Rhodoligotrophos appendicifer: one gene and its partner. The protein of the gene in region 1 interacts with the protein of each later gene in a pairwise test. Links are inferred from orthologs where the notes say so. Each region holds a gene or a part of one and is shown on either strand. Other genes may lie near its edges.

Evidence for each region.
Region 2: the proteins of sfsA (region 1) and FKM97_RS03470 interact in binary tests that used the Escherichia coli proteins (3 or more experiments, as listed by UniProt). The link is inferred for Rhodoligotrophos appendicifer from one-to-one orthologs.

Annotation. Positions count from the first base shown.
Region 1 is NZ_VHKL01000017.1:49,672-63,786, reverse strand. Bases 5,052-7,790 are described here. They hold sfsA (DNA/RNA nuclease SfsA), read left to right. Parts: upstream 5,052-5,914; coding sequence 5,915-6,667; downstream 6,668-7,790. Other genes in these bases: radC (RadC family protein), read left to right, coding at 7,529-7,790; map (type I methionyl aminopeptidase), read left to right, coding at 6,671-7,498; FKM97_RS24925 (competence/damage-inducible protein A), read right to left, coding at 5,052-5,821. Also shown: FKM97_RS24945 (ATP-binding protein), read left to right, coding at 562-1,791; FKM97_RS24940 (type I restriction-modification system subunit M), read left to right, coding at 1,788-3,431; FKM97_RS24935 (hypothetical protein), read right to left, coding at 3,713-4,306; more of FKM97_RS24925, read right to left, coding at 5,036-5,051; more of radC, read left to right, coding at 7,791-8,230; FKM97_RS24905 (NTP transferase domain-containing protein), read right to left, coding at 8,227-9,855; FKM97_RS24900 (XdhC family protein), read right to left, coding at 9,852-10,541; FKM97_RS24895 (XdhC family protein), read right to left, coding at 10,541-10,864; FKM97_RS24890 (vWA domain-containing protein), read right to left, coding at 10,873-11,829; FKM97_RS24885 (AAA family ATPase), read right to left, coding at 12,093-13,013; FKM97_RS24880 (FAD binding domain-containing protein), read right to left, coding at 13,206-14,000; FKM97_RS24875 (xanthine dehydrogenase family protein molybdopterin-binding subunit), read right to left, coding at 14,013-14,115. UniProt on the Escherichia coli protein: Binds to DNA non-specifically. Could be a regulatory factor involved in maltose metabolism.
Region 2 is NZ_VHKL01000001.1:731,177-744,744, forward strand. Bases 158-3,157 are described here. They hold FKM97_RS03470 (glutamate-5-semialdehyde dehydrogenase), read left to right. Parts: upstream 158-1,015; coding sequence 1,016-2,299; downstream 2,300-3,157. Other genes in these bases: proB (glutamate 5-kinase), read left to right, coding at 158-1,023; FKM97_RS03475 (nicotinate-nucleotide adenylyltransferase), read left to right, coding at 2,316-2,927. In the rest of the region: more of proB, read left to right, coding at 1-157; rsfS (ribosome silencing factor), read left to right, coding at 3,187-3,531; 23S rRNA (pseudouridine(1915)-N(3))-methyltransferase RlmH, read left to right, coding at 3,559-4,041; FKM97_RS03490 (murein hydrolase activator EnvC family protein), read left to right, coding at 4,096-5,367; FKM97_RS03495 (S41 family peptidase), read left to right, coding at 5,364-6,707; FKM97_RS03500 (divergent polysaccharide deacetylase family protein), read left to right, coding at 6,880-7,884; FKM97_RS03505 (RNA pyrophosphohydrolase), read left to right, coding at 7,900-8,421; FKM97_RS03510 (hypothetical protein), read left to right, coding at 8,514-8,846; FKM97_RS03515 (TAXI family TRAP transporter solute-binding subunit), read left to right, coding at 8,952-9,902; FKM97_RS03520 (TRAP transporter permease), read left to right, coding at 9,971-12,025; FKM97_RS03525 (DUF1850 domain-containing protein), read left to right, coding at 12,022-12,426; FKM97_RS03530 (ferritin-like domain-containing protein), read right to left, coding at 12,439-13,278; FKM97_RS03535 (F0F1 ATP synthase subunit epsilon), read right to left, coding at 13,326-13,568. UniProt on the Escherichia coli protein: Catalyzes the NADPH-dependent reduction of L-glutamate 5-phosphate into L-glutamate 5-semialdehyde and phosphate. The product spontaneously undergoes cyclization to form 1-pyrroline-5-carboxylate.

The DNA of each region.
Region 1 (14,115 bases):
CCCCGAGTTTGAGGGAACCGGGGAGTGGGGGGTGAAGCCTCTCGGGAAAGTAGCCGAGAATCTCGACAGTAAGCGGGTTCCGATAACTTCTGGCGACCGCGTTGCTGGTAGCGTGCCGTACTACGGTGCCTCTGGCATTGTTGATTATGTTTACGGCTATATCTTTGACGAAGATCTGCTGTGTGTTTCGGAAGACGGCGCAAATCTTCTCGCTCGAACCTACCCAATTGCTTTCGCCATCTCCGGAAAGACTTGGGTAAACAACCATGCGCATGCCCTGCGATTCAAGAATGGTTTCACTCAGAAATTCGTTGAAGTCTATCTCAACTCGATCAAGCTAGATGATTTCATCACGGGAATGGCCCAGCCCAAGCTGAACAAAGCTAAGCTCGACAGCATCCCGATTCCGCTCCCTAAAGAACCCGAGCAAAAGCGCATCGCCGACTGTCTGACCTCCCTCGACAACCTCATCGCCGCCGAGACCGAAAAGCTTGACACCCTCAAGACCCACAAAAAGGGGCTGATGCAGCAGCTTTTCCCGTCCGTCGGGGAGGATGACGCGTGAGCAAGTACAAGACCCTAAAGTCGCTGGTAGCGCGGCTTCGTGACGACCTTAACAACCCCACGAAGCCCATCTCACTGCTCTTGATTTACGCCTATAACCGCACCGGCAAGACGCGCCTGTCGATGGAGTTCAAGGACGCAGGCAAGCGCAAGACGAAGAAGAACCTGACCGGGACGCCCGACACGCTTTATTTCAACGCTTTTACCGAGGATCTGTTCGTCTGGGAAAACGACCTCGAAGGCGACAGCATGCGCCGCCTGCAGTTGAACGAGAAGTCGTCCTTCTTCAACGCAATGACCGAACTCGCGTTGGACGAAACGATTGCTCAGTATCTTTCCCGATACGCCGACTTCGATTTCGACTTCACATACAAAGAGGTTCAGCAGGGCAACGAGACCGTCGCCAAACCCGATTTCGTTAGCTTCGAAAAGGACGGCGTTCCTAACATCAAGGTGTCGCGCGGCGAGCAGAACATCTTCATCTGGTGCATCTTCATGGCCATCTGCGAACGGATGCTGGATGGGCATGAATCCTATCAAGGGAAGAAATATCTCTACATCGACGACCCGATCTCGTCGCTGGATGACAACAACGCGATTTCCGTGGCCTGCGACCTGGCCAAGCTCCTCCGCCGCGCAGCAACGCGAAAGAATGTCGACGGTGCACCCGCGCCGATCAGGGTGATCTTCTCGTCCCACCACGCGCTGTTCTTCAACGTCATGTGCAACGAAGTGGGCAGGCGGACCGACGGCGAGCCTAAGGTCACCCACAAGCGCTATTTCTTGCATCGCCCTAACGGCGACGGCGCCTATACGCTTCAGGCAACGGAGGATACGCCCTTCTTTCACCACGTCGCCACTTTAGCCGAGTTGCAGCGTGCCGCCGATCCCGAGAAGGGGAAGCTTTACACCTTCCACTTCAACGCTTTGCGCAGCGTCATGGAGAAAACAGCCTCTTTCTTCGGTCACCCAAGCATGGCCTTCTGCCTGAAGGCGCTCGACAACGAAGAAGATCGGGCGCTGTTCAGCCGTGCTCTCCACCTGCTGAGCCACGGCGCCTATGCCATCCATGAACCCACTGAAATGGGCGAGGACAACAAGGAACTTTTCCGCCGCATCCTGCGCGAGTTCATCACGCGGTTTGAGTTCGCCTTGCCAGGCGTTGTCGCCACCCAGTCCGCAGCCCTGGCGCCTGCGCCCGCCCCCGAGGAAGCACCTGCACAATGAACGATCATAACCAAAAACAACTGGGCAAAACGCTCTGGAACATCGCCGACCAGCTGCGCGGCGCGATGAACGCCGACGATTTCCGCGATTACATGCTGTCTTTCCTGTTCCTGCGCTACCTCTCTGACAACTATGAGATGGCCGCGAAGAAGGAGCTCGGGCGCGACTACCCAGATCCCAACGCGATCGGCAATGGCGGGCGCTCGCCCTTATCTGTCTGGTACGCGGAGAACCCCGATGATGTGGTGGCCTTTGAAAAGCAGATGCGTCTTAAGGCGCACTACGTTATCAAGCCGGAACACCTCTGGACCAGCATCGCCCACATGGCGCGCATCCAGAACGACGAACTGTTGAACACCCTGCAGGCGGGCTTCAAATACATCGAAAACGAGTCGTTCCAGAGCACGTTTGGTGGGCTGTTCTCGGAAATCAATCTCAGCTCTGAGAAGATCGGCCGGACGTACGCTGATCGCAACGCCAAACTCTGCGCCATCATCACCGAGATCGCCAAAGGGCTTGCCGACTTCTCCTCGGATGTGGATGCGCTGGGCGACGCCTACGAATATCTGATCGGCCAATTCGCCGCCGGTTCGGGCAAGAAGGCGGGCGAGTTCTATACCCCGCAGCAGGTGTCAGACATCCTATCCGCGATTGTGACGCTCGACAGCCAGGAGCCCGCAACCGGGAAGAAGGAGCGGCTCGCCAGTGTGCTCGACTTCGCATGCGGTTCAGGCTCGTTGCTGCTGAACGTGCGCAAGCGCATGGGTCCACACGGCATCGGCAGAATCTACGGGCAAGAAAAGAACATCACCACTTACAACCTCGCCCGCATGAACATGCTGTTGCACGGCGTGAAGGACACGGAGTTCGAAATCTACCACGGCGACACGCTGAACAATGACTGGGACATTCTGCGCGAGTTGAACCCCGCCAAGAAGCCCTCCTTCGATGCCATCGTGGCCAACCCGCCCTTCAGCCTCCGCTGGGAACCGACTGAGGCGATGGGCGACGATGTGCGGTTCAAGAACTACGGGCTGGCGCCCAAATCGGCCGCGGACTTTGCCTTTCTGCTGCACGGCTTTCACTATCTGAAGGATGAAGGTGTGATGGCCATCATCCTCCCTCACGGCGTGCTGTTCCGAGGAGGGGCAGAGGAGCGTATCCGAACCAAGTTGCTGAAGGATGGTCACATCGACACGGTGATCGGCCTGCCTGCGAACCTGTTCTACTCGACCGGCATCCCGGTCTGCATCCTTGTTCTGAAGAAGTGCAAGAAGCCGGACGACGTACTCCTCATCAACGCGGCAGAGCTTTTCCTAAAGGACAAGCGCCAAAACAAATTGGGAGATGGCAAGAATGGGACGCCGGATCATATAGGTAAGATCGTCTCGACCTACCAGTTCCGCACGGAAGAGGACCGTTATTCCACGCGCGTGAGTATGGAACGTATCGCTGCAGAGGGCTACAACCTCAACATCTCACGTTACATCAGCACGGCCGAGGAGGAACTCGAAATCGATCTGGTCGCTGCCCATAAATACTTGGTCGACATCGAGAAGCAGGTTCGCGAAGCGACAGCGCAGCACAACACATTCTTGCAGGAGCTTGGTCTTCCACCTTTGCCGCTCTCAGAAGGATGATTTGGGCCTTCAGCCCGACCGCTGGCGTCGGGCTGCAGCTTTAGAAGCGTCCAACTTCAACGTCCGCTTTCGGTCAACATCAACGCTAGCTGGAACGGCGGAAATGTGGCGCAAAGCGGCAACAAAAAATGAGATAGCTGAAATGCGCCTTCAAATTTTGGTTGCCGACAGAGAGCGCCGGGGGGTCAACCTGATGCACAATTTCTAAGACTTCTCCTCTTTGGTAAGTGTCGACCCCAATTGCGCTTAACCCCGGCGATGGGTGCATTGTATGCGCAATCTTACAGTTCGACGATGACGTCATCCTCCGAACATAAAGGTTCAACGAGACCTGATTCAAGATCGTCATCCCCCTCCTCGGCTGCTTGCAACTCGGTGATTTCTTCTTGTGACAGATCTCGTATAATGATTTCCGGAAGCTGGTCTTGGAGATGATCGGCTTTTTCCAACCCCAACGCCCGGTACTTGAGTTCGTGCAGCCTTTCCAAGCCAGCCGCAGCGGAAACAAGCATCCGAACACCAGCGCTCGCCCTCGCAACTTGAGATGGATCTGAAGCGAGCTTGAGCTGCGTCATTATTAAATTTTCAATTGTAAGTGCGTGCGCGTAGGCAGCTTCCCGAGTGGATCTCGCTCGGCTCAATGTTAGATCGTGATTGTCCAGGCACTCCGAGAAAACTTCCTCTCTGACGGATGCCGCGATCTCTGCTGCTGCAGCGCCCTTAACGACGCCGTGCTTCGATAAATGCGCCTGAACGGCCCTCCGACTGACCGAGAATTCGGCCGAGAGCTCTTCGAGAGTGTTTTCTCCAGCTTCCCATCTGGCGCGCACCTGCGCCCATTGGATTAAGGAAAGGCGAACATATTTTCGAGCCATCGGGCACCCAATTAAAAGAGCAATATTTTCTCCTAATATTAATTATTTTGCAAATATATATTTATATAAGACACCTTAACTTCTGAGCATGTTCATCGGTTTACAAAAGAAGTGGAGTTGGCGTCGCGGCGAAAGCGTTTACAGTCCCTGATTTTGCGTTGACGCTGGTCCGTTTTTGCTAGTTTTGCGCGGAGTTTGTCTCCACCCTCGCAGTCCTCTCAATAAGGTGGATCAGCTCTTGTCCGAACGCGCATACGAGGTCTGTTATGGTCGTTTCGACTTGGGCAAGACGCGTTATGACGCTTCGGAAACCATGAAATTTTCCAATGCTTGCCTACTCACTGTTTCCATGCAGGGGGAAGGGCTCTGAGGTAAGAGACGCGAGCGGCAGCCGCTCGATTAAATTTGTATCGCGACTAGGTCGGTATGACGCAGCGGCATACCCCTATATCCAAAGACACACTGTCGGTCAGCAGTGCACTAGGACTCTGTCCATCGAGCTTCATTTCCTCATCACGCGAATGTGATCAATTTGCATCAGATCAACCCTAGAACAGATGCTCACAATCCCTCCCGTTCCTCAGTAACACTTTTTCGTCCGACGATCCCCTAACTGACTGAAAAAGTTATCGTATTTAGACTTGGTGCGGACGGGGGGACTCGAACCCCCACCCCCTTGCGGGGAACGGATTTTAAGTCCGGTGCGTCTACCGGTTTCGCCACGTCCGCTCATCGGGTCTTATGGGCTGCTTCGCTGTCCTCGGCAAGGGTGAGGCTGCTGCGCCTTGCGGCCAACTCTGCAGACATGAGATACACCGCCTCAGTGGCGCCATCGACTTGCAGCTGATCGCGTCCGCGGACTACGATCCGTGTGCCATACACCTCCCCCTCGTAGAAAGGGTAGGAGCCAATCTGAACTTCTCCGTGTTCTTCCTGTATCTGGCGCAGGGGCGCCGCCACATCGCCCTCCTTCTCACGCACCTCAACGGTAGCCGAAAGCAGCGGCGTCCCAGTCTCCAAAGTTGGAGCAACTTGGTCGAGCATGGCCTGCATAACCGAGGGGACCCCAGCCATGACGAAAACATTGCCGATCCGGAAGCCCGGAGCCTTGCTTACAGGATTGGCAATCAGAGTGGCGCCGTGCGGAATGCGAGCCATACGCAATCGAGCCTCGTTCAGATCTTCACGCCGCATTCGCTCCAGAAGCATATCTACCGCGGCCTGGTTGATGGAGATCTCAACGTCGAACGCGCGCGCAATGGCATCCGCCGTGATATCGTCGTGAGTGGGACCGATCCCGCCGGTGGTGAACACGTAAGTGTAGCGATTTCGGAGAGCATTCACCGCCGCGACAATATCTTCCTCGACGTCTGCTACCACTCGCGCCTCACCGACATCGATGCCGATGCGGGTAAGATATTCCGCTATGTATCCAAGATTCTTGTCCTTGGTTCGGCCGGATAGAATCTCGTCGCCAATGACCAATACGGCCGCTGTTATCAAAGGCATCTTCATGCTTGCGCTCCCACTTTCACCCCCATGGAACAGATTGCGCATGATGGATCAAGCGCTTGAAGGTTTGCTTAGCCAACTTTACGGTCCCTCGTCATGAAACTCCCCGCCCCTTTGCATCGTGGCAGGCTCGTCCGCCGCTACAAGCGCTTCCTGGCCGATATCCAGCTTCAAACGGGCGAACTCATCACTGCTCATTGTGCCAATCCAGGCTCGATGCTGGGTCTGATGCCTGTAGGTGCGACGGTTTGGGTCTCCCGATCCGAAGACGCCAAACGAAAGCTGCCCTATTCTTGGCAGCTGCTTGAGCTTGCTGGGGAAAGGCCGGTGATGGTGGGAGTAAGTACCACTAACCCCAACCGCATTGTGGAGGAAGCCATCCGCGCGCAACAGATCCCTGAACTCTCGGGATATGACGGCCTTTTGCGCGAAGTCCGATATGGCCTCAACAGCCGGATCGACCTGTTGCTGACCAGCAGCCACCGACCTCCTTGCTACGTCGAAATCAAAAACGTTCATTTATCGCGAGTTCCCGGTCTTGCGGAATTTCCGGACAGCGTAACGGCGCGCGGAGCAAAGCACCTCAACGAGCTTGCTGCCGCTACTCAAGAAGGCGCACGGGCAGTTCTCTTTTACCTGATCCAGCGGGACGACTGCCAGACGATGGCCATCGCTTCCGACCTCGATCCTGCTTATTCCAGAGCATTCACCTCGGCATGTATGGCAGGCGTTGAGTGCCTAGTTTATTCATGTAGAATCAATCTGGACGAGATAGTGATTGACCGCCCGTTGCCATTGCGAACCGGAAATCACATTTTGAAGACAGAGCGGGTGCTTAGGGAAAGTTAGATGATCAGTTATGTCGATGCCGCAACAGCCCCGGCCCTGAATACCGGCCAAATCAAAATACATGGATCGGAAGCCTTTAGCGGCATGCACAGAGCTGGACGCATAGCTGCCGAGACGCTCGATATGTTGACAGAATATGTGACCCCCGGCACCCCCACAGCTGTTCTCGATCAAATGGCCCTCGAGTTCGCCCGCGACCATAACGCTATCTCGGCATCGCTGCAGTATCGCGGCTTCACCAAGTCTATCTGTACGTCGGTTAATCACGTGGTATGCCACGGCATCCCGGGGGACCGGCCTCTCAAGGAGGGGGATATCGTCAATATCGATGTGACTTTGGTGGTCGACGGCTGGCACGGGGACACAAGCCGCATGTATGGCGTAGGTGAGGTCTCGCGCAAAGCGGAGCGGTTGATAGAAGTCACCTATGATTCCCTGATGCGCGGCATTGCTGCGGTAAAGCCCGGCGCCCGTACCGGGGATATCGGTCACGCCATCCAGAGTTTTGCGGAAGCCGAGCGCTGCAGCGTCGTACGGGATTTTTGCGGCCATGGACTCGGCCGCGTGTTTCACGACATGCCTAATATTCTGCACTATGGGCGCCCGGGAGAGGGAATCATTCTCAGACCTGGAATGTTCTTCACGATTGAACCCATGATCAATCTCGGAAGACCACACGTGAAGATTCTGGCCGACGGGTGGACCGCTGTAACCAGAGATCGATCGCTCTCAGCCCAGTTCGAGCATTCCGTGGGCGTCACCGAGACAGGCTGTGAGATCTTTACACTTTCCCCTAAAGGCCTGCATTGTCCTCCCTATAAAGTCGGATAGATTTCCGGAAACTCATTCGGAGCGCACAGCATGGCCGGGGGGCTGGAGGACGCGCAGGCACCACACTATGTGGGTCATCGCGAACGTTTGCGGGATCGGTTCAGAGACAAGGGCGCAGATAGTCTCGCCGATTATGAACTGTTGGAGCTCGTGCTCTTCCGATTCATGCCGAGACGCGACACCAAACCTGTGGCAAAGGCGTTAATCGAAAAATTCGGGACTTTCGCCGAGGTGCTGGGGGCCCAGCCGGAGCGCTTAATGGAAGTCAAGGGGGTTGGGGAGAGTATTGCCACCGACCTTAAGGTGCTGCAAGCAGTGGCCCTACGCTTCTCCATTGGCGCAGCTGTTCAACGACCAATATTGTCTGCCTGGTCTGCGGTTCTCAAGCATTGCCGGGCCGCGATGGCGTTCGAGGTGGACGAGCAGTTCCGCATCCTGTTTCTTGATAAAAAAAACCGCCTGATTTCGGATGAAGTCCAACAGCGCGGTACCGTTGATCACACACCGGTTTATCCTCGGGAGGTGGTCAAGCGTGCGCTCCAGCTGGGAGCGAGTGGATTGATCCTGGTCCACAACCATCCCTCGGGGGATCCGACGCCGTCACGGGCGGATATCGAGATGACAAGATTCATCGTCGAGGCGGGTCAGAAGCTGGGCCTCGTCGTCCATGATCACATCATTGTGGGGCGTGAGGGGCATGCCAGTTTCAAGGCGCTCGGACTTCTGGCCTAGGTTTTTCCAACAGCTCGGCTTGCGGAAGCGGCAAGGGCCTCCGGCGTATCCAGATCGATTAGAACCGCATCATCCATCTCAATTTCGCAAACTTCGCTCGCATAGCGGCTCATGAGGTGCTTAGCCCCAATATCTCCGCGAAGCTCCTGAATGTCCGAAAAATAATCTGCGCCCCATAGAACCGGGTTCCCCCGCTTGCCTTGCGAAACGCTGACACAAATCGATCGACCGTCCGAGGGGCTGAAGCCTGCTATCAGTCGGTCAAGATGAGAGGCTGTAACGAAGGGCATGTCACCCAAGCAGACCAGCGCGGCATCAACACCGGTCGGCAAAGCCGCGATGCCTGACTTGAGTGAAGATGAAAGCCCCTCAGAAAAGGCCGAGTTCTCAACGAACATTACATCAAGTTCCGCCAATGCGGCTCGAACCCTCTCCGATTGATGCCCGAGAATGACTAGAACTGGTGCGGCCCTGCTCGCAAGGGCCGCTTCCACCACTCGCCGGACCATCACCTTACCGTCGACCGGCTCAAGAAGCTTGTTGGCACCTTCCATCCGGGTTGACCGCCCAGCGGCAAGAACAATACTGGCCACGACAGGAGCCTTTGCGACCTTGCGGCTTTCGCCCTCGCGTGGGGTAGGCCGGGAGGAAATCTCCGCAAGCAGTCCACCGGATCCCATGTCCATGATTTCCTCGGCGCCTACCGGCACCTCCGCCAGGAGTCGTTGCAAAACCCAGTCAAAACCATTCAGCTTAGGCGACCTTGCACAAGTCGGAACACCGATAACTGGTGTGCCGTCAATCTGGCCGAGCATCAAGAGATTGCCCGGGTCCACCGGCATGCCGAGATGAAGGACAGTGCCCCCCGCCGCCACCACTGCACCAGGGACGATATCGCCGCGGTCGACGATGGCGGAAGCACCGAAGATCAGGATGGGTCCACAGCCTTCGTCGCGAAGCTCCTTTATGGCAGTAGCTGTTGGTATGATGCCATGCTCTACTAGACGGGTTGCCTTAAGCGTGGACCCTAGAGCGGACAGGCGATCCTCAATTGACTTCACGCTCTTAGCCACCAGGGACTTCTTTCCCGCTGGCAGTATCGTGACCACAAGTCCGACCGGGTGCTCCATTAAAGGTGCGATCCGAACGACCGGGCCGCCTTCCTTCGCAATGGCAATTGCTCGGTCGAGGATGTGGCGCGGGGTTGCAAAGGGAATAATCTTAACTGTTGCAATCATTTGACGATTTTCGACCAGCTCGTATCCTTTGAGCGTGGCAACCGTCAGACTCTCATGTAATCGGTTGATGCGACGGAGCCGGCCCTCGTCAATCAAAACGAGTCCCGATGTCTCAGCATATAGATTTGCCCGGCCGGTAAAGGGTCTTGCAACTGCAACAGCACTTCCAGGCAGAGCACACGACAAAATTGCCGCCGCCTCGTCCTCTGGAACATCATTCTCTTGTAAGAGCGCCGCAAATACCTGCATCACACCGCTCGTTTTCAGCACGGCGATATCAAGTGACGTCAGCACCCGTCCCTTCTTAAAAACCCCCTCCGCATGCCGTACGGAATGCGCGAGAACTGCACCCTCGGCCTGATCAATGGAGATCTCGCCAAATATCATGTCTGTTGGCGTCCCAAACGAAGCGCCTTCGTAATCTCCGCCATGATCGAGACTGCGATTTCCGGTGCACCGCGGGCTCCAATGTCAAGGCCAATCGGGGCGTGAATGAGATCCAACTGATGATCGGAGAAGTCGGCTGACCTCAAACGATCGAGACGCCCTGCGTGGGTTCTTTTTGAACCCAAAGCCCCAACGTAAAAACAATCACTTCTTAGGCCGGCGATCAGTGCTGGATCGTCAATCTTCGGATCGTGCGTCAGCGCAATCAAAGCAGTACGAGGATCAAAACCAATCTGCGGCAGCACCTCGTCAGGCCATTCAGGCCGTAGATCGACATCGGGAAAGCGCATCTCGGTCGCGAAAGCACCCCGAGGATCGATGACCGTGACGTCGTAACCCAGGGCCTGGGCCATCGGAATCACGCTTTGCGAAATATGCACAGCACCGATGATGATGAGCCTTAGGGGTGGATTGTAGACATTGATAAAAATCTCGGTCTTAGCACCCGCAACCACGCTCGACTTGTCGTAACGGAAGGCATAATCGAGCTCGCCACCCAATGGATGGGTTTCAATCTCACTACGGCCGATCAGCTCCTGGCACCCGGAAGACAGATAGGTGATCAGAGCGACGGCTCGCCTTTGGGAGACAGCGTCAAGTATGCCCGTCAGCGTGGACCTTTCCATCAGGTGTCCTTGAGAGCTTCAATCGAGATCCGGATTCGTCCCCCGCATGCCAACCCAACTTTCCAAGCGGTGTCATCGGTCACGCCGAATTCGAGGATTTTGAAGGATCCATCTTCGATGACCTCTAGCGCCTCGGTAATGACCGCACCCTCGACGCAACCTCCAGAGACCGAGCCAAGAAAGTTTCCCTCGGCATCGACAATCAATTGGCTGCCGACAGGTTGTGGGGCTGAACCCCATGTCTCAATGACGGTGGCCATAGCAATTCTCCGCCCCTCGCCTGCCCAACGGACGGCATCGTTCAAGATTTGAGATCCCGGCATTGTTGTCCTCATGTGCCTCTAAGCCAGCGCCGCGGATCATGCTCTGCTCCCGTCCCGGTGAAAAGCGCCTCGGCCAACTGCTCCAGACTTAGCAGGTTGTGCGCCGGTCGGAACTCATCGACGTAAGGCAACATAGCCCGAATTCCGCTGGCTCGGGCTTCGAAGCGGTCGAAGCGCAGCAGCGGATTGAGCCAGATGATGCGTTTTGCCTGTCGTCTCAGACGCGACATCTCCGTTTCCATCAAACTCGCGTCCTCACGCTCGAGTCCGTCAGTGATGATCAATATATGGGCGCTCTGCCCCAACACGCGTCGAGCCCAATGAAAATTGAACTCGTGCAGCGCAGCACCGATCCGCGTACCACCAGACCAGTCAGCAACTGCCCCGGAAACTCGATCCAGGGCTTCATCCACATCACGTCGTTGCAACTCTTTGGTAATATTGGTGAGCCTTGTGCCGAAAAGGAAGACATGAACCCTGTTGCGGTCAGACATGAGGGCATGCAGGAAATGCAATACTATGCGGCTGTATCCCGACATCGAGCCGGAGATATCGCAGAGGACCACCAGAGGAGGCAGTCGTGTGACACGATCCCGCCAGGCCAGTTGCACAACCTGACCGCCCGAACGCATGGTGTTGCGCATCGTCTTGCGAGGATCCAGCTTGGCTCCCCCGTGACTTTTGGAAAAACGGCGGGTTGGTCGGGATACCCGATTCAGTCGCATCACTGCAATCGCAGCCCGGGCCTGATCTTGCTCCGCGGCTGACATTTGTTCGAAATCCTTACGACGGAGAGTTTCCTGAATGGAGGCCGAGAAACTTGCATCCAGTTCCAACTCGCGGCCATCCTGCCTGGCGGCATACGTGTGGTCTTCATCAAACATAGCATCCGCAAGCCGTCGGGCCGCAGCCTGCCTTTTTTCCGGGGATGCCTTCCGGGCGATTTGCTGCAGCAGCAAAGCCATAAGTTGCTCCTGCATCTTGGGTGCTCGCCAAAAGGCTTGGAATGCTTGATCGAAGACCTCGTGCTGATCGCGCCGGCTGATCAAGACCGCGTTCAGGGCCCAATAGAAGTCCTCGCGATTTCGAAGGCATCCCGCTTCGACAGCCTCCAATGCATCCAGCACTCGTCCTGTCCCGACAGGCAGACCCGCCCGTCGCAGAAGGCGACCGAAATGTACGATGTTCTCCGCCAGTCGACCGGATGAACCAAGTGGATCGGGATCGATCACAGACGAGCCCTTGCAGCAATTTCCGCCTGCACTTCCGCCAGTAGGCGGTGCGCTTCTGAGCCCTCCATGCGGGCGATGTCGTCCTGATATTTCAGCAGAACGCCCAGGGTCTCATTGATCGTGGTGGGATCCAAAGAAATCCGATCGAGCGCGTCGAGAGCGGAGATCCAATCGATCGTCTCAGCAATTCCCGGCCGCTTGAAGAGGTCCTCGGACCTGAGGGCCTGAACGAAGGCTACAACTTCGGCAGACAAGGCTGCCGACGCTCCTGACGCGCGAGCCCGTACAATCTCCAACTCGCGCTCGGCGCTGGGATAGCCGACCCAATGGTAGAGGCAGCGCCGCTTGAGCGCATCGTGAACCTCACGCGTTCGGTTTGAGGTGATGATGACGATCGGAGGGTGTTCCGCTCTGATCGTACCAAGCTCCGGAATGCTGATCTGATAGTCCGACAGGATTTCGAGAAGAAAGGCTTCAAAGGCCTCATCGGTGCGGTCGAGTTCGTCGACGAGCAGCACTGGAGGTGCTCCGGCAGCCAGCTCCAGCGCCTGCAAAAGGGGCCGGCGGATAAGGAAACGTTCAGCAAAGATGTCGGCGCCCAAACGCTCGCGATCGAGGGTGCCCGAGGCCTCAGCCAAGCGGATCTCGATCATCTGCGCAGGATAGTTCCATTCATAGACCGCCGAGGCGATATCGAGCCCCTCATAGCATTGCAAACGGATCAACCTGCGGTTCAGGCTCGCAGCCAGGACCTTGGCAATCTCCGTCTTGCCGACGCCTGCTTCGCCCTCAAGAAACAAAGGGCGCCCCATCTTGAGAGACAGAAAGAGGACCGTCGCCAGAGCACGATCAGCGATGTAACCGTTTTGCTGAAGTAAGGTGAGGGTCTCGTCAACGGATGAGGGAGTTGGAATCATCAGGGCTCTTCGTCAATCTCTTCGCAGCCGACGATAGTTTTGAAAATCCCTGCCTTCTATCCCGGATAGCCGTTTTCCCAGGATGTGGAGACTGCCTCCAACACGAAAATGGGACTTCGCCGATCTCAAGTTGAAGCACACTGCTTGGAGGGAATATACCAAGCAGTGTATGCAACCCATGGGGAGCGCGCGTTAACCGGTTGCGCGTTCGACAGCTCGCCGCGCCATAACACCCACCAAATGCGCCCGGTATTCGGCACTCGCATGAATATCAGAATTCAATCCGTCGGCGGATACGGATACGGCTTGTAAGGCCATGGGTGAAAAGTTGCTGCTCAAGGCATTTTCCATCTCGACAACCCGAAATACAGAGGCTCCCGCACCGGTCACCGCCACGCGAACCGCTCCCGGCGTCTTAGCGACAAAGACGCCAACCATGGCGTAGCGTGAAGCGGGATTGCGGAATTTTACGTACCCTGCCTTTTCGGGAATGGGAAACGAGACTGCTGTAATGATCTCGCCTTCATCGAGAGCCGTCTCGAACATGCCTGTGAAGAACTCCGCGGCTGCGATCTGGCGCGAGTTCGTGTGGATCGTGCCTCCCAATGCCAAACAAGCGGCCGGGTAATCGGCCGCGGGGTCATTATTTGCGACAGAGCCGCCGATTGTCCCGCGATGGCGAACATGGGGATCGCCAATCAAGCTAGCAAGTTCGGCGAGTGCCGGTATTGCTTGCTTAACGTCAGTCGATGTGGCCACGGATTCATGAATGGTTCCTGCCTTAATAATGACGGAGCCTGATGTCACCTCAATGCCGCTGTTTTTCAAACCTCCGAGGTCAATCAGGTCCGACGGCTGGGCCAAACGCTGCTTCAGTGTCGGGATCAGAGTCATGCCGCCAGAGACATACTTGCCGTCGGAAGCCGCCGCCATCAACCGCACTGCCTCCTCCGCAGTCGATGGACGATGATAATCAAATTCGTACATGTGTCCCCTCTCCTATTCGGCGGCCAGACGCTGCGCACGGTCGCGCGCCGCCCGCCACACCGTCTCAGGGGTGGCCGGCATTGGAATATCGCGAATTTGCAAGGCATCGGTTATG
Region 2 (13,568 bases), on another replicon or contig:
GACCTGTCCCACCTCCGGACGGGCGGGACCGAAATCGTCATCGTGTCATCCGGCGCCATTGCCCTTGGGCGACGGACACTGGGTTGGGCACCGGGACCGCTGAAACTCGACGAAAGCCAGGCGGCAGCCGCCGTCGGCCAGATCGCCTTGGCCCACGCCTATCAGCAGATATTGGGCGCCGACAATCTCGTCGCGGCGCAGATCCTCCTGACGCTCTATGATACGGAGGAACGGCGCCGCTATCTCAACGCGCGCTCGACCCTGACGACCCTGCTCCGCGAAGGCGCGGTGCCGGTGATCAACGAGAACGATACGGTGGCCACCTCGGAGATCCGTTACGGCGACAATGACCGCCTGGCGGCGCGCGTGAGCAGCATGATTTCGGCGGATTGCCTTGTATTGCTGTCGGACATCGACGGTCTCTATACAGCGCCACCAGGCTCGCCGGAGGCGAAGCTGATCCCGGAAGTTCTCGACATCACGCCGGAAATCGCCGCCATGGCAGGCAAGCCTGTGAGCGGTGTTGGCTCCGGCGGCATGATCACAAAGATCGAGGCCGCGCGCATCGCCATCGGGGCAGGCGCTCACATGGTGATTGCCTCCGGTCGCGAACTACATCCCTTGAAACGGATATCGGAAGGGGGCAACTGCACCTGGTTCCGGCCCAAAGCCACGCCCATCGCCTCTCGCAAGCGCTGGATTGCGGGCGCCTTGGAGCCTGTTGGCCGCCTTGTCGTCGATGATGGCGCAGTCAAGGCGCTCCTCGCCGGCCGCAGCCTCCTGCCATCGGGCGTCCGACGGATCGAGGGAGTGTTTTCCCGTGGCGACACGGTGAGCGTCATGACGCTGACGGGCGGCGAGATCGCGCGTGGACTTGTCGCGTATGACAAAAGCGATGCGGAACGGATCGCCGGCCTCCGCAGCAGCGATTTCGAGGAACGGCTTGGCTGGCGCGGGCGGGATGAAATGATTCATCGGGACGATCTGGTGGTGATCGGGAGTTTTCATCATGAGCCTGGCTGAGACGACCGATCAGGTCTTCGGTCTCGAGAGGACGATGCGGGAGATCGGCCAGACGGCACGCTCCGCCGCCCGGACTTTGGCGACCGCCACCACCCCGCAGAAGAACGATGCCCTCCGCTTCATGGCGGAAGCCATTCGCAGCGGCTCATCAAAGATTATTGCGGAAAACGAGGGCGATGTCCGGCGCGCGAAGGAGAGCGATCTCGCCGCGTCGTTCATCGATCGCCTGATCCTGACACCCGATCGCATAGAAGCCATGGCGACAGGGCTGGATGACATCGCTGCCCTGCCTGATCCCGTCGGCCAGGCCATCGCCGAATGGACGAGACCGAACGGCCTGGCGATTTCGAGGATCCGCACACCCATCGGCGTGATCGGCGTGATCTACGAGAGCCGGCCTAACGTGACGGCAGATGCCGGAGCCTTGTGCATGAAGGCAGGCAACGCCGTGATCCTGCGCGGTGGTAAGGATAGTTTCGCAAGCAGCTCCGCCATTGCCGATTGCTTGCGATCCGGCTTGGCCAGGGCCGGCCTGCCGGAGGGAGCCATTCAACTGGTCCCGACATCCGACAGGGCCGCCGTCGGCATGATGCTGGCGGGCCTTGATGGCGCCATCGACCTCATCGTTCCCCGTGGTGGGAAGAGCCTTGTCGCAAGGGTCCAGCTCGATGCCCGGGTGCCCGTTTTCAGTCATTTGGAAGGGCTCTGCCATGTCTATGTCGACAAGGCTGCAGATGCCCGCATGGCGCGTGACATCGTGGTCAATGCCAAGATGCGCCGCACCGGGATTTGCGGAGCGGCGGAAACCGTACTGGTGGACAAGGCAGGTGCGGACACTCAACTCAAGCCGCTGATCGGCGCATTGATCGAGGCCGGCTGCGAAGTCCGTGGCTGCCCTTTGGCCATGGCGGCCGACCCGCGAGTGCTAAGAGCGGGCGAAGCCGACTGGTCGACCGAATACCTCGACGCGATCGTTTCGCTGAAGGTGGTGGATGGGGTCGGCGGGGCGATCTCCCATATCGGCCATTACGGATCCCAGCATACGGAATCAATCATCACCGATGATGCCGAGACGGCAGAGCGCTTCCTGCGTGAGGTTGACAGCGCCATCGTTCTGCATAATGCCTCCACCCAGTTCGCCGACGGGGGAGAATTCGGCATGGGCGCGGAGATCGGCATCGCTACGGGGCGCCTTCATGCGCGGGGACCGGTTGGGCTGGAACAGCTGACCACCTTCAAATATGTGGTGCGGGGCACCGGTCAGATCCGTCCGTGACCGGCCGCTTCCGCCCATGAGCGCGCTGCCCCTGCCATTTCCCCTCGTCTATCCGTCCATGCGCATCGGCCTGTTCGGAGGGTCGTTCAATCCTGCTCATGCGGGCCATCTTGCTGTGAGCCTCGCCGCCCTGAAGGAGCTCGATCTGCATCAGCTATGGTGGATGGTCTCGCCGCAAAATCCGCTGAAGGACCCTGCCGACACCGATGATTTTGAAAAGCGAGTGGCCCGCGCCAAGGCCCTGGCGTTGCATCCGCGTCTGCGCGTGCTCGAGATCGAGAAGCGCTTGGGAACCGGCAATACGGCAGCCACCCTGCGCGCGCTGTCACCACTTCTCAACCGGGCGCGGTTCGTCTGGGTTATGGGCGCCGACAGTTTTGCGACGCTCCATCACTGGCATTATTGGCTGGAAATCCCGTTCACCCTGCCGCTGGCAGTTTTTGATCGCCCCGGCTACACAATTGCCGCGCTGACCTCCCCGGCAGCCCAAAGGCTCGGCCGTTATCGCGTCTCGTCGAACCTGTGTGCGACCCTGCCGGACCGGAGAGCGCCGGCTTGGAGTTTCCTCTCCATGAGACGTCGGATGGACAGTTCCACGGCGATTCGACGAACAACCGCCGCAAAATAGGTGCAGGCTGTTTCATCATTCTTTAGTCATTGTGTTGCAGTGGCGCTATTGCACATCATATTAGCCGCGGTAATCTAAGCGGGTCAGAGCGTTCATTCTGTTGTCGTGTCGTGCGTAGAAGATTGTAACGTTGAGCGCGGAGTATGAAGTCTCCCGTAGGCGTGCTGGCGAAAGTGAAAGGATCATAACCCTGACAGCCCATGTAGACGGGCACGGTGCCTCGCATCGTGGTCCAGAGAATGGAGCCTTGCCTCATGGCGTGGCTTCACCGATCATTGCCTCGGTTCTCGAGTGTCTCGATGACGCGAAGGCAGAAGAGGTCGTCTCGATCGATCTCACCGGAAAGACCCCCCTTGCAGATCATATGGTCATCGCGTCCGGTCGCTCGCAGCGGCACGTGGGCGCGATTGCCGATCAACTCCTGGAGTCCTTGAAGGAACAGGGGTGTCAGAATGTGCGTGTGCAGGGAATCCCGCATTGCGATTGGGTGCTGATCGATACGGGCGACATCATCGTCCACGTCTTCCGGCCCGAGGTGCGCGGATTTTACAATCTTGAGAAGCTCTGGTCGGCGAATGCTCCCATGGAGCGGCTTGCCGGCTGAACTGAGCTTCGAGGAAGGCGAGACGCGATGCGCGTTTCGATCGTGGCTGTTGGGCGGCTCAGAGGTCGAGCCGAGCAGGAGCTGTTTGACGAATATCGAAAACGTGCGCTAGCCCAGGGTCGCAGCCTCGGGATATCGAGCATCGATCTGCGCGAACTGCCTGAATCCTCGGCGCAGACGGTGACTCTGCGGAAGGCGGACGAAGCTCAGCGGATCCTGTCGGCGCTGCCCTCTCGGGCAACGCTCATTGCGCTCGATGAGGGCGGAGAGCAGGTGAGCAGTGTCGAGCTGTCAGGACGCGTTCGGGCTTGGCTCGACGGCGGTGTGAATGACCTGGGATTTGCCATTGGCGGCCCCGACGGCCATGGCGAAGAGGTCCTTTCCAAGGCGTCGCTGAGGGTCGCTTTTGGCCGAATGACATGGCCTCACGGTTTGACCCGGGTGATGCTGGCTGAACAGATTTACCGTTCGGTTACCATTTTGCTGAATCATCCCTATCACAGAGCGTAACGGTTCAGTCTGGAGTGAGGTCGCGCCGGAAGCATGATGCGCTTGGGTGTCCCAATGGGCGTGCCGTCACAGTTTCGTGCCGGGCCGGCGCGGCTATTTGTCGCGTTCGTGGTCGTGGGCCTGAGCCTTCTCGCGCAGCCTGCCTTTGCACAGGAAACCGGCGCGGACCTCGAGCAGAAACAAAACGAGCTGGAGGCGATCACCTCTGAGATCGAGAGCGGCAAGGCGCGTCAGTCGGAACTGACGGAGAAGGTCGCCGCCCTCATGAAGGAATCGGCAGAGCTGTCGGAGCGGCTCGTGGCCTTGGCCGGCAAGATTCAATCGCGTGAAGGCGCCATCACGGCAGCCGAGCAGCGTCTCGTGACATTCGACGATCAAGCGCGAAAGCTGCAGGAGAGACTGGCTGAACGCCGCAATTTCCTCTCGGAACTATTGGCCGGTCTGCAGCGCCTCGAGCGGAATCCGCCGCCGGCGCTTGCCGTCCGGCCCGACGATGCGCTGGAGGCCGTCCGCGGAGCGATTCTGATTGGCAACGTGATCCCCGAGCTCAAGGCACAGGCCGACGCCCTGACGGCAGATATCACCAGTCTCGCCGAGCTTCGGCGGCGCATGCTCCGCGAGGGCCAGGTGCTTGAGACGAATGTGAGCGGGCTCGAATCGGAGAAGACCCAGATCGCCGCCATTCTGGAGCAGAAGCGATCTTTGGTCAGTGCCACCAATAATGCTCTGCAGGACGAAAGGAAGCGTGTTGAGGGCCTCGCCGCCAAAGCTGCATCCCTGAAAGAACTGCTCTCCCAGATTGAACAGCGGCGACTCGCCGCGGCAGAACAGGCCCGGCAGGCGGAAGAGGAACGGCTCGCCGCCCAAATGAAGCCGCAAATACCCTTCACTCGTGCAAAAGGAAAACTGAGCTTCCCAGCACAGGGGACCTTGGTTCGCGGCTATGGTGATGGCAATGGATTCGGTGGCCACACGCAGGGCGTCTCGATTGCGACTCGTGCGGAGGCTCAGGTCACCTCGCCGACGGATGGGCGCGTTGAGTATGCTGGATCGTTTAGAAGTTACGGCGAACTCTTGATCCTGGACGTCGGCGAAGGATATCATGTTCTTCTCGCCGGCCTTGAAGGCATGACAGTGCAGACCGGTCAGTTTGTTCGTGCTGGCGAGCCGATTGGCGTGATGGGCAAGGAACCTGCGCGCGCAACATTGATCGGCGATCGTATGGGCGATCCTCGGCCAGTATTGTATGTAGAATTTCGGAAGAACGGCGATACGATCGATCCTGCACCTTGGTGGGCCGGAACGGGTAGAGAGGCACGGAAATAATGCGAAGCAAGACCTTGAGCGCTGTGGGCTACGCTGCGATCGGCGCGATCGTCGCCACCGTTGCCTGGAATGGGGCATCTGCGTTGGACGCCGCGACCGCGTCGAAGACGGATACCTATCGTCAGCTGAACCTATTCGGGGACGTGTTCGACCGCGTCCGTTCGGACTATGTCGAAGCGCCGAACGAGGAAGAACTGATCGATTCGGCGATCAACGGCATGCTCGCCTCTCTCGATCCGCATTCGAGCTACATGAATGCAGAGCGCTTCCGCGAGATGCAGGTGCAGACCCGTGGCGAGTTTGGCGGCCTCGGAATTGAGGTCACCATGGAGAATGGCTTGGTGAAGGTGGTTTATCCCATCGAGGATACGCCAGCCTCTCGTGCCGGCGTGAAGCCCAACGATCTCATCATCGGCATCGATGGAACGGATGTTCAAGGGCTGACCCTGAACGAGGCCGTGGACATGATGCGGGGCCCGGTAAACACGACGATCAAGCTGCAGATCCAGCGTCAGGGCGCCGACAAGCCCCTGGAGCTCCAGCTTAAGCGCGATGTCATCCGCATCCGCGCCGTGCGCTCCGAGATTGAGGACGACGTCGGATACATCCGGGTGACCTCCTTTAACGAGCAGACCCAGGAAGGCCTCGAAAACGCAGTCCGGGACATCAAGGCCAAGCTCGGCAGCAAGGCCAAGGGCTACATTCTTGATCTTCGCAACAATCCCGGCGGTTTGCTCGATGGAGCGATCTCCGTCTCCGACAGCTTGCTTGACCGCGGCGAGATCGTATCGACGCGCGGCCGAAATGCGGATGAGACCCAGCGCTACAACGCCCAGCCTGGCGACTTGTTCGATGGCAAGCCGGTGGTCATTCTTGTGAATGGCGGTTCTGCCTCAGCCTCTGAAATCGTGGCCGGCGCCCTCCAGGACCACAAACGGGCGACCATCATCGGCACCAAATCCTTCGGCAAGGGTTCGGTTCAGACCATCATTCCCATGGGCAGCTACGGTGCATTGAGGCTCACGACCGCTCGCTACTTTACGCCCTCGGGCCGTTCCATCCAGGCTCAGGGTATCGACCCCGATATCAAGGTCGATCAAGCGATCCCGGCCGAGGAAGCGGACAAGGTCCCGAGCACCACTCGTGGCGAGGCCAGTCTTCGGGGCCACCTCACCAACGAGAATGGAACCGAGGAGGCGACGGGCTCCCCGGCTTATGTCCCGAAGGACAAGGCCAAGGACACGCAGCTGCAATATGCGTTGAACTTCCTGCGCGGCGGTGCCGTGAGCGAGGCGACCAAGACCGCCAAACCGAACACACCGCAGGTGAAGGCCAACTGATCCTGAAAGGGTCCGAAATGTCATCAAGCGGGGCGCCCTCACGCCCCGCTTTTCCTTTAAGGAAATCTGTAGTCCTCGGTTTTATAATCACCCCTACACGAACAACCGGCGACCAGAGCAGGCGATGCTCGACAACGATCTTCGCAGGCCACTCCAACCGAAGCGGCTCAGGATGACCGCTCACCGTGGTTCAGTGTCGGCACTGCAGATTGCCGTAGCAGCCCTGGCAGCTTTATTGCTGATGGTCTTCGCCTGGCTGGTCCTCGCCCATGACCTCAGTGGTGGCCAGCCGAGAGTAGTGGCCAAGATCCAAAAGAGCGACCCTATGGCGACGGGCTCGGTCCGCTCTTCCACGGGGCCCTCGAGCCTCAGAAAAGCGCCGCTTTCCCTCCTCTTGGAGCCTGGACGATACGGGGCCTTGCCTCGAATTTCAGGCGACGAAACCCCGCTGAGCGCATATTCCCGACCGATCTCTGCCGAGGCCATGGCGTCGCCATTGCCGAAAGTGGCGTTGATCATCGGCGGCGTCGGCGGAAATGATGAAATGTCTGCCGCAGCGATCGAACGGCTGCCTGAGGAGGTCACCCTCGCGATCGATTCGAACGGCCGGAATTTGCAAAGCTGGGTCGATCGCGCCCGCCTTTCGGGGCACGAGGTCCTCCTTCAGCTTCCCATGGAGGCGCTCGCTCATCCAAACGCCGGCCCGGGAGCCCGCACCTTGCTGGCGAGCATGTCGCCTGCCGAGATCCAGGATGATCTTCACTGGCATCTCGCGCGCGCTGCGGGATATTTCGGTGTCATCAATCAACTGGGCGGCAAGTTCCTCGGAAGTGAGGCGGCACTGGAGCCCCTGGCGCATGAACTGAAGCGGCGAGGGCTTTTATTCGTCGAGGACATGCCGTCCGGTCAAAGCAAGGCGGCAGCGGTTGCTGATGATGTGGACATGAAGTATCTGGGCGCGGACATCGTCATCGACGAAGACTCGGATCCTGCAGCCATCGATGCGGCCCTGGAGGAACTCTTGAACATCGCCGAGCGTAAAGGCTTTGCCTTGGCGGTCGGCTCGGCCTTTCCGGCGACCCTGGAACGGGTTGAACTTTGGACGAAGCGAGCGATGGTGACGAAGCGGGTTATGATTGTGCCTGCAAGCGCAGCCCTTGTTCTTGAGCCTCAATGATCGAAAGCTTTCCCTATGAGTGAGAAGTTGGACGACGCGCAGATCGCTGCCATGCCGTATCGGCCCTGCGTTGGAATCATGCTGATGAACGCCGAGAACAGGGTCTGGCTGGGCAAACGCGTGCCCAAGTGGGAATGTGATCTGGGGTTCGATCTCTGGCAGATGCCTCAGGGAGGCATCGATGAGGGCGAGAATCCGCGCGAAGCGGCGTTCCGCGAGCTGTTTGAGGAGGTGGGAACGCGCGAGGCCTCCATCATCGCCGACACCCAGGGTTGGCTTCATTACGATCTGCCGCGGTCGGCAATCGGCAAGGCACTGCACGGTCGCTACCGCGGCCAGCGGCAGAAATGGTTCCTGATGCGCTATGAAGGGCGCGACAGCGACTTCAATCTGATCCCGGCCGATGGCGGAGAAATCGAATTCGACGAGTGGCGCTGGGTGGATATCTCGGAGGTCACGAGTCTGGTGGTCCCCTTCAAACGCCACGTCTATGAGCAGGTCGTGGCGACGTTCGCTCCCCTCGTCAGATCGATCTGAGCCTAAGTTTCGGCGGACTTCCCTCTCGCCCTCTGCACAATTGACCAGCATTCACCCGGCAGGGGTCGGGGACAGCATCCATTGGAGCGAGAATGTCTGACAACGCCGCAATAAGCAATTCTGAGCCTGAGAAGCCGGAGTCTTCCATCTCCGCGGAGAACAAGAACGAACCGGAAATGGAGAGCGAAGTGTCGATCAATATCGGGACCATGAATTTTCACATCGACAAGGTCGTCATAGCCCAGATCGATGAATTGAATTTATCTCAGGGCTTGTCGAACCTTTTCAATATGGGTCACGGATCTTCGGCACCCCGAGCAGGCAGTGCTCCGTCGCGATCGATGAGGTCGATCGACGAAGGAGATGCTCGCCCGTCCAATTACGGCATTGAATTCCTGGATGACGGAACATCGATGTCGATCTAGGCGCCGGTCGATGCCACCCTCTTAGCCTGAAGGAGGGTGGCATCTCGCCTCAAGCTGGTTATGATGCCTCATCGCACAAGAAACTCGAGGGAAACGATGAGGAAGTTGTTCAATCGCCGCCATGTCATTGGCGCCATCGCTGCCGCCGGACTGGCCATTGGGACACCGGCCAGTGCTGCCGAATTCGTCAACATCGTGACCGGCGGAACCAGCGGCGTCTACTACCCGCTGGGCGTGGCGCTCTCGAAGCTTTACGGCGCCGCACTGCCGGATGCGAAGATTTCCGTCCAGTCGACCAAGGCATCGGTTGAAAATCTGAACCTTCTGGAAGCGGGCCGTGCGGAAGTGGCCTTCAGCCTCGGCGATGCCGTTGCCGACGCGTGGAACGGGGAAAAGGAAGCTGGCTTCCCGAATAAGCTCGAGAAGCTTCGCGCCATCGGCGGTCTGTACAACAATTATGTTCAGATCATTGCGACCGAAGCCTCCGGCATCAAGACGCTGGCTGATCTCAAGGGCAAGCGGATCTCTGTCGGTGCGCCGCGCTCCGGCACCGAGCTCAATGCTCGTGCCGTGCTGAAGGCCGCGGGTCTCACTTACGAGGATTTCAGCAAGGTCGAGTACCTGCCCTTCGGCGAATCCGTGGACCTGATGAAGAACCGCCAGCTGGATGTGACCCTGCAATCTGCGGGGCTCGGCGTCTCCTCGATCCGCGACTTGGCCACGTCAGTGCCGATCGTCGTCGTTCCGGTGCCGGCGGATGTCGTGGAGAAGATTGGCAATCCGGCATACCAGGCCGCCAATATCCCGGCGAGTACCTATGATGGCCAGTCCGCAGACGTGCCGGCGGTAGCGATCACGAACATCCTGGTGACCCGCGAGGGGGTCGCCGAAGAGACTGTCTATCTTCTCACCAAGGCCATGTTCGACCATCTGGACCAGCTGTCCATGGCGCATTCGGCTGCGAAGGCGATCAATGCAAAACAGGCCATCAAAGGCCTGCCGATCCCGCTGCATCCCGGTGCAGCCCGCTATTACAAGGAAGCGGGGATCGAATAGCGCTGACGGTTGACCTGAGCCCTTCACGGTCTCAGGAAGGTAAAGAAGAGTGCTGGTGAGCGACGCCCATGGATCGTAATCTCGAGCTTGAGGTCGAGCTTCCCGCTGAGAGCACCGATGTCAGACGCGGCGGGTCGGCCTGGGCACTCTACGCCATCGGCATCGCCTTCTCCGTCTTTCAGATATGGACCGCCGCCTACAGCCCCATCTCAAGCCTGGTTGTTCGCTCGGTCCATGTCGGCTTCCTCGTCCTGATGATCTTCGGCATCTCCGCCGAACTCACGAAAAACAAAGCCCACGCCACGCTGCTCTGGTCGCTTGGTATCCTGGGCTTTGTTCTCGGACTCTATCATTGGGTCTACGAGACCGAGATCATGCTTCGGTCTGGAATACCGTCAATGACCGATCTCGTCATCGGCGTGATCGTCATCATATTGGTCTTCGACGCGACCCGACGCCTGATGGGATGGGCGCTGCCGATCCTGTGTGGGCTGGCGCTTCTCTATGGCCTTTTCGGCGAATATCTCCCAGGCGCGCTCGCCACCCGCGGCTATGGCCTCGATCAGATCATCGAGCAGATGTTCATGGGGACCGAGGGTATCTACGGCACGCCGATCTATGTGTCTTCGACCTACATCTTCCTCTTCATCCTGTTCGGGACGTTTCTGGAACGGGCCGGGATGATCAAGCTGTTCACCGATGTGTCCATGGGGTTGGTCGGGCATCTCAAAGGCGGCCCGGCCAAAGTCTCCGTGTTCTCCTCCGGCCTCATGGGCACGATCAACGGCTCCGGTGTTGCCAATGTCGTCACGACGGGCCAGTTCACCATCCCGTTGATGAAGCGCTTCGGCTACTCCTCCGTTTTTTCCGGCGCCGTCGAGGCCACCTCCAGCATGGGTGGTCAGATCATGCCGCCGGTCATGGGCGCCGTGGCCTTCATCATGGCGGAGACCCTGGGCGTCCCCTATGTGGAAATCGTCAAGGCCGCGATCATTCCCGCTCTCCTCTATTTTGCGGCGGCCTTTTGGGCCGTCCACTTGGAGGCGGGCCACAAGAATTTGCGCGGTCTTCCGAAGGAGATGTGTCCGAGCGCTTGGGGCGCTCTCAAGGCAGGTTGGTATCTCATCCTGCCTCTGGCCATCCTCGTCTATCTGCTCTTCTCCGGATATACCCCCCTATTCTCGGGAACGGTGGGATTGGCGCTGACAATCGTTCTGATCCTCGGCGCCGCCATAGCCTTGAACCTGAGTGGCACCGCCCTTCGCGTCATATTCTGGGTGGTGCTGGGACTGCTCTGTGGGTCGTTCTTCGAATTCGGCATCACCGCTATTGGCTTGATCATCATTGCGCTCATCGCGGGCAATCTGTTCGTCAAGGGGGGCCGCGAGACCGTGCGGCTTTCGGTCGACAGCCTGGCTGAAGGGGCACGGCATGCCGTCAGCGTCGGCATCGCCTGCGCCATCGTCGGCGTGTTGATCGGCATTTTCACCCTGACGGGAGTCGCCGTTCAGTTCGCGGAAATGATTCTGGCCTTCGGTCGCAGCAGCCTGTTTCTGAGCCTCGTGCTGACGATGATCGCCTGCCTGCTCCTGGGGACGGGGCTCCCGACGATCCCGAACTACATCATCACCAGCGCCATCGCCGCCCCCGCTCTCCTGGAACTGGGTGTGCCGCTGCTGGTCTCCCATATGTTCGTCTTCTATTTCGGCATCATGGCGGACCTGACGCCGCCTGTGGCCTTGGCTGCCTTCGCCGCCGCGCCGATCGCCAGGGCATCGGGCATGGCTATCGGCTGGCAGGCCTCGAAGATCGCGATCCCGGGCTATGTCGTCCCCTTCATGGCGGTCTATGACCCAGCCCTTATGGCCCAGACCGGAGACTGGCTGGCCACGGCCTATATGGCATTCAAGGCAATCGTCTCCATCGGCCTTTGGGGCGCAGCCATGGTCGGCTTCCTCCACACGAAGCTCAACTGGCCCGAGCGTATCTGGGCCACCGCTGCTGCCTTCCTCCTCGTCCTGGCGCTTCCCATCACCGATGAGCTTGGCTTCGGTTTAGGGTTTCTCTTCATCGTCTGGCATTGGTGGCGGTCGCGCGGGGCAACCCAGAGCGAACCCGCTTGAGCCTCCTGCTGTGCCTCGTGACGGGGGCCGCTCTCACTTCGCTCGACCTTCCCAGCAATCGCTTCACCCTTGCTTGGACCCACTCGGTGGAAAAAATCCGCTGGGAGGAGGACTATGTGGCCGGAGCGCATGGGTTCACGCTCGAGAGGGCGAGAGTGCGCGGTTCGGGCGCGGGAATGGAGCCTCCGCCCGACGCGGTGAAGATTCCGGGAGGATGGTGGCAATACAGCCCCGCCGAATTGCGTCTGACTGAGGTGAATCTCGCGGCCTCGGCCTTTACGGGCGATTATGAGATTTGCGTCGAGGGGTCATGCCGTCCCCTGGGGCAACTGGTGACGATCCCGAGCGACAGCGGCGTGACCCTCCGGGTATGCGATTCCGCGACGCGGCGTGCGAAGTGATGCGGCCCGGGCTCACACGGCCGACTGAGCCAGCTTCTGTTTCTGGCGGGACATGTACCACCAGGCGAGGCTCTGGATCCTCGTTGTGAGGAAGCCGTGCGGGTCCAGTCCCCCAGCCTTGGCGACCATGGAGATCAGCCTGTCCATATGCTGTCTCTGATACACGCCCATGGCCCGCTTCTGATAGGCGTCGGCGAAGGTCTTGCGATGATAGGGGGTCTCGCTGTCCGCGGAGTAATTGGCGCAGTAGAAGGCCCCCGCGAGCTCGTCGTCATCCGCTTCGTTCACCCGCCCCACTGCAACCTTCAACCGCCCGATCCGTCCTGGCAGCTCTGAGGCGTATTTCTTGTAGATCTCGTAGAAGCAACGGTAATGGGCGAACTCGTCCGCTGCCATGAAGGTCACGATCTGCTTGAGGCAGGGCTCGTCCGTCTGATCCTTGATCGCCGTGTAGAAGGACGAGGTACCGCTTTCGACCACGCAGCGGGCGATCATTTCACCGGCTTTGGAGCCTCGCAGCGATTCATTGGCACTCGTATCGATGCTTTGGATCGTGCGAAACCGGGCGAAGGAATCTTCGAAGTCGAAGCTGGGATCGGCGAGCTTGGCCCACGCGGCTAAAGCGCGGCCGTGCTGGGCCTCTTCCTTGCCCCATTGATCGATATTCTGCTGGACGGTCTCGTCGTCGCGAAAGACGTTGGACAGATAGGTGACGTAGTCCGGCGCATTGAATTCGACGAGAGCGGCGGCCTTGACCGCCTTCAACATCTCGGGATCGACCTTGGAGCCGTCGAAGGCTCCCCAGTTAATGCGATCAAGTGTCCAGCGCATGGTACCTGGATCGCCATGCATCGATGCTGTCCTCTGGCGTCCTCCGCCCGGAGCGGGCGTGTAATCGTCTAAACCGGTGCTGATAGGGCCGCCTGCAATTGCCTGAGATGGTCGAGCACTTCCTGAGCCCGGCGCCGCTTCTCGTCGTCCTTGGCGTCCGCGACGTCTTCCGCTGCGTTCTTGAACTGCACCTCGAACGCGGCGCGATCAAGCTCTGCTAAGGGAATAGCCTCTTCAGCCAACACGGTGAGGCCCCGCGGATTGATCTCCGCAAAACCGCCGCGCAAGAAGATCTTCTCCGGCGCACCGCT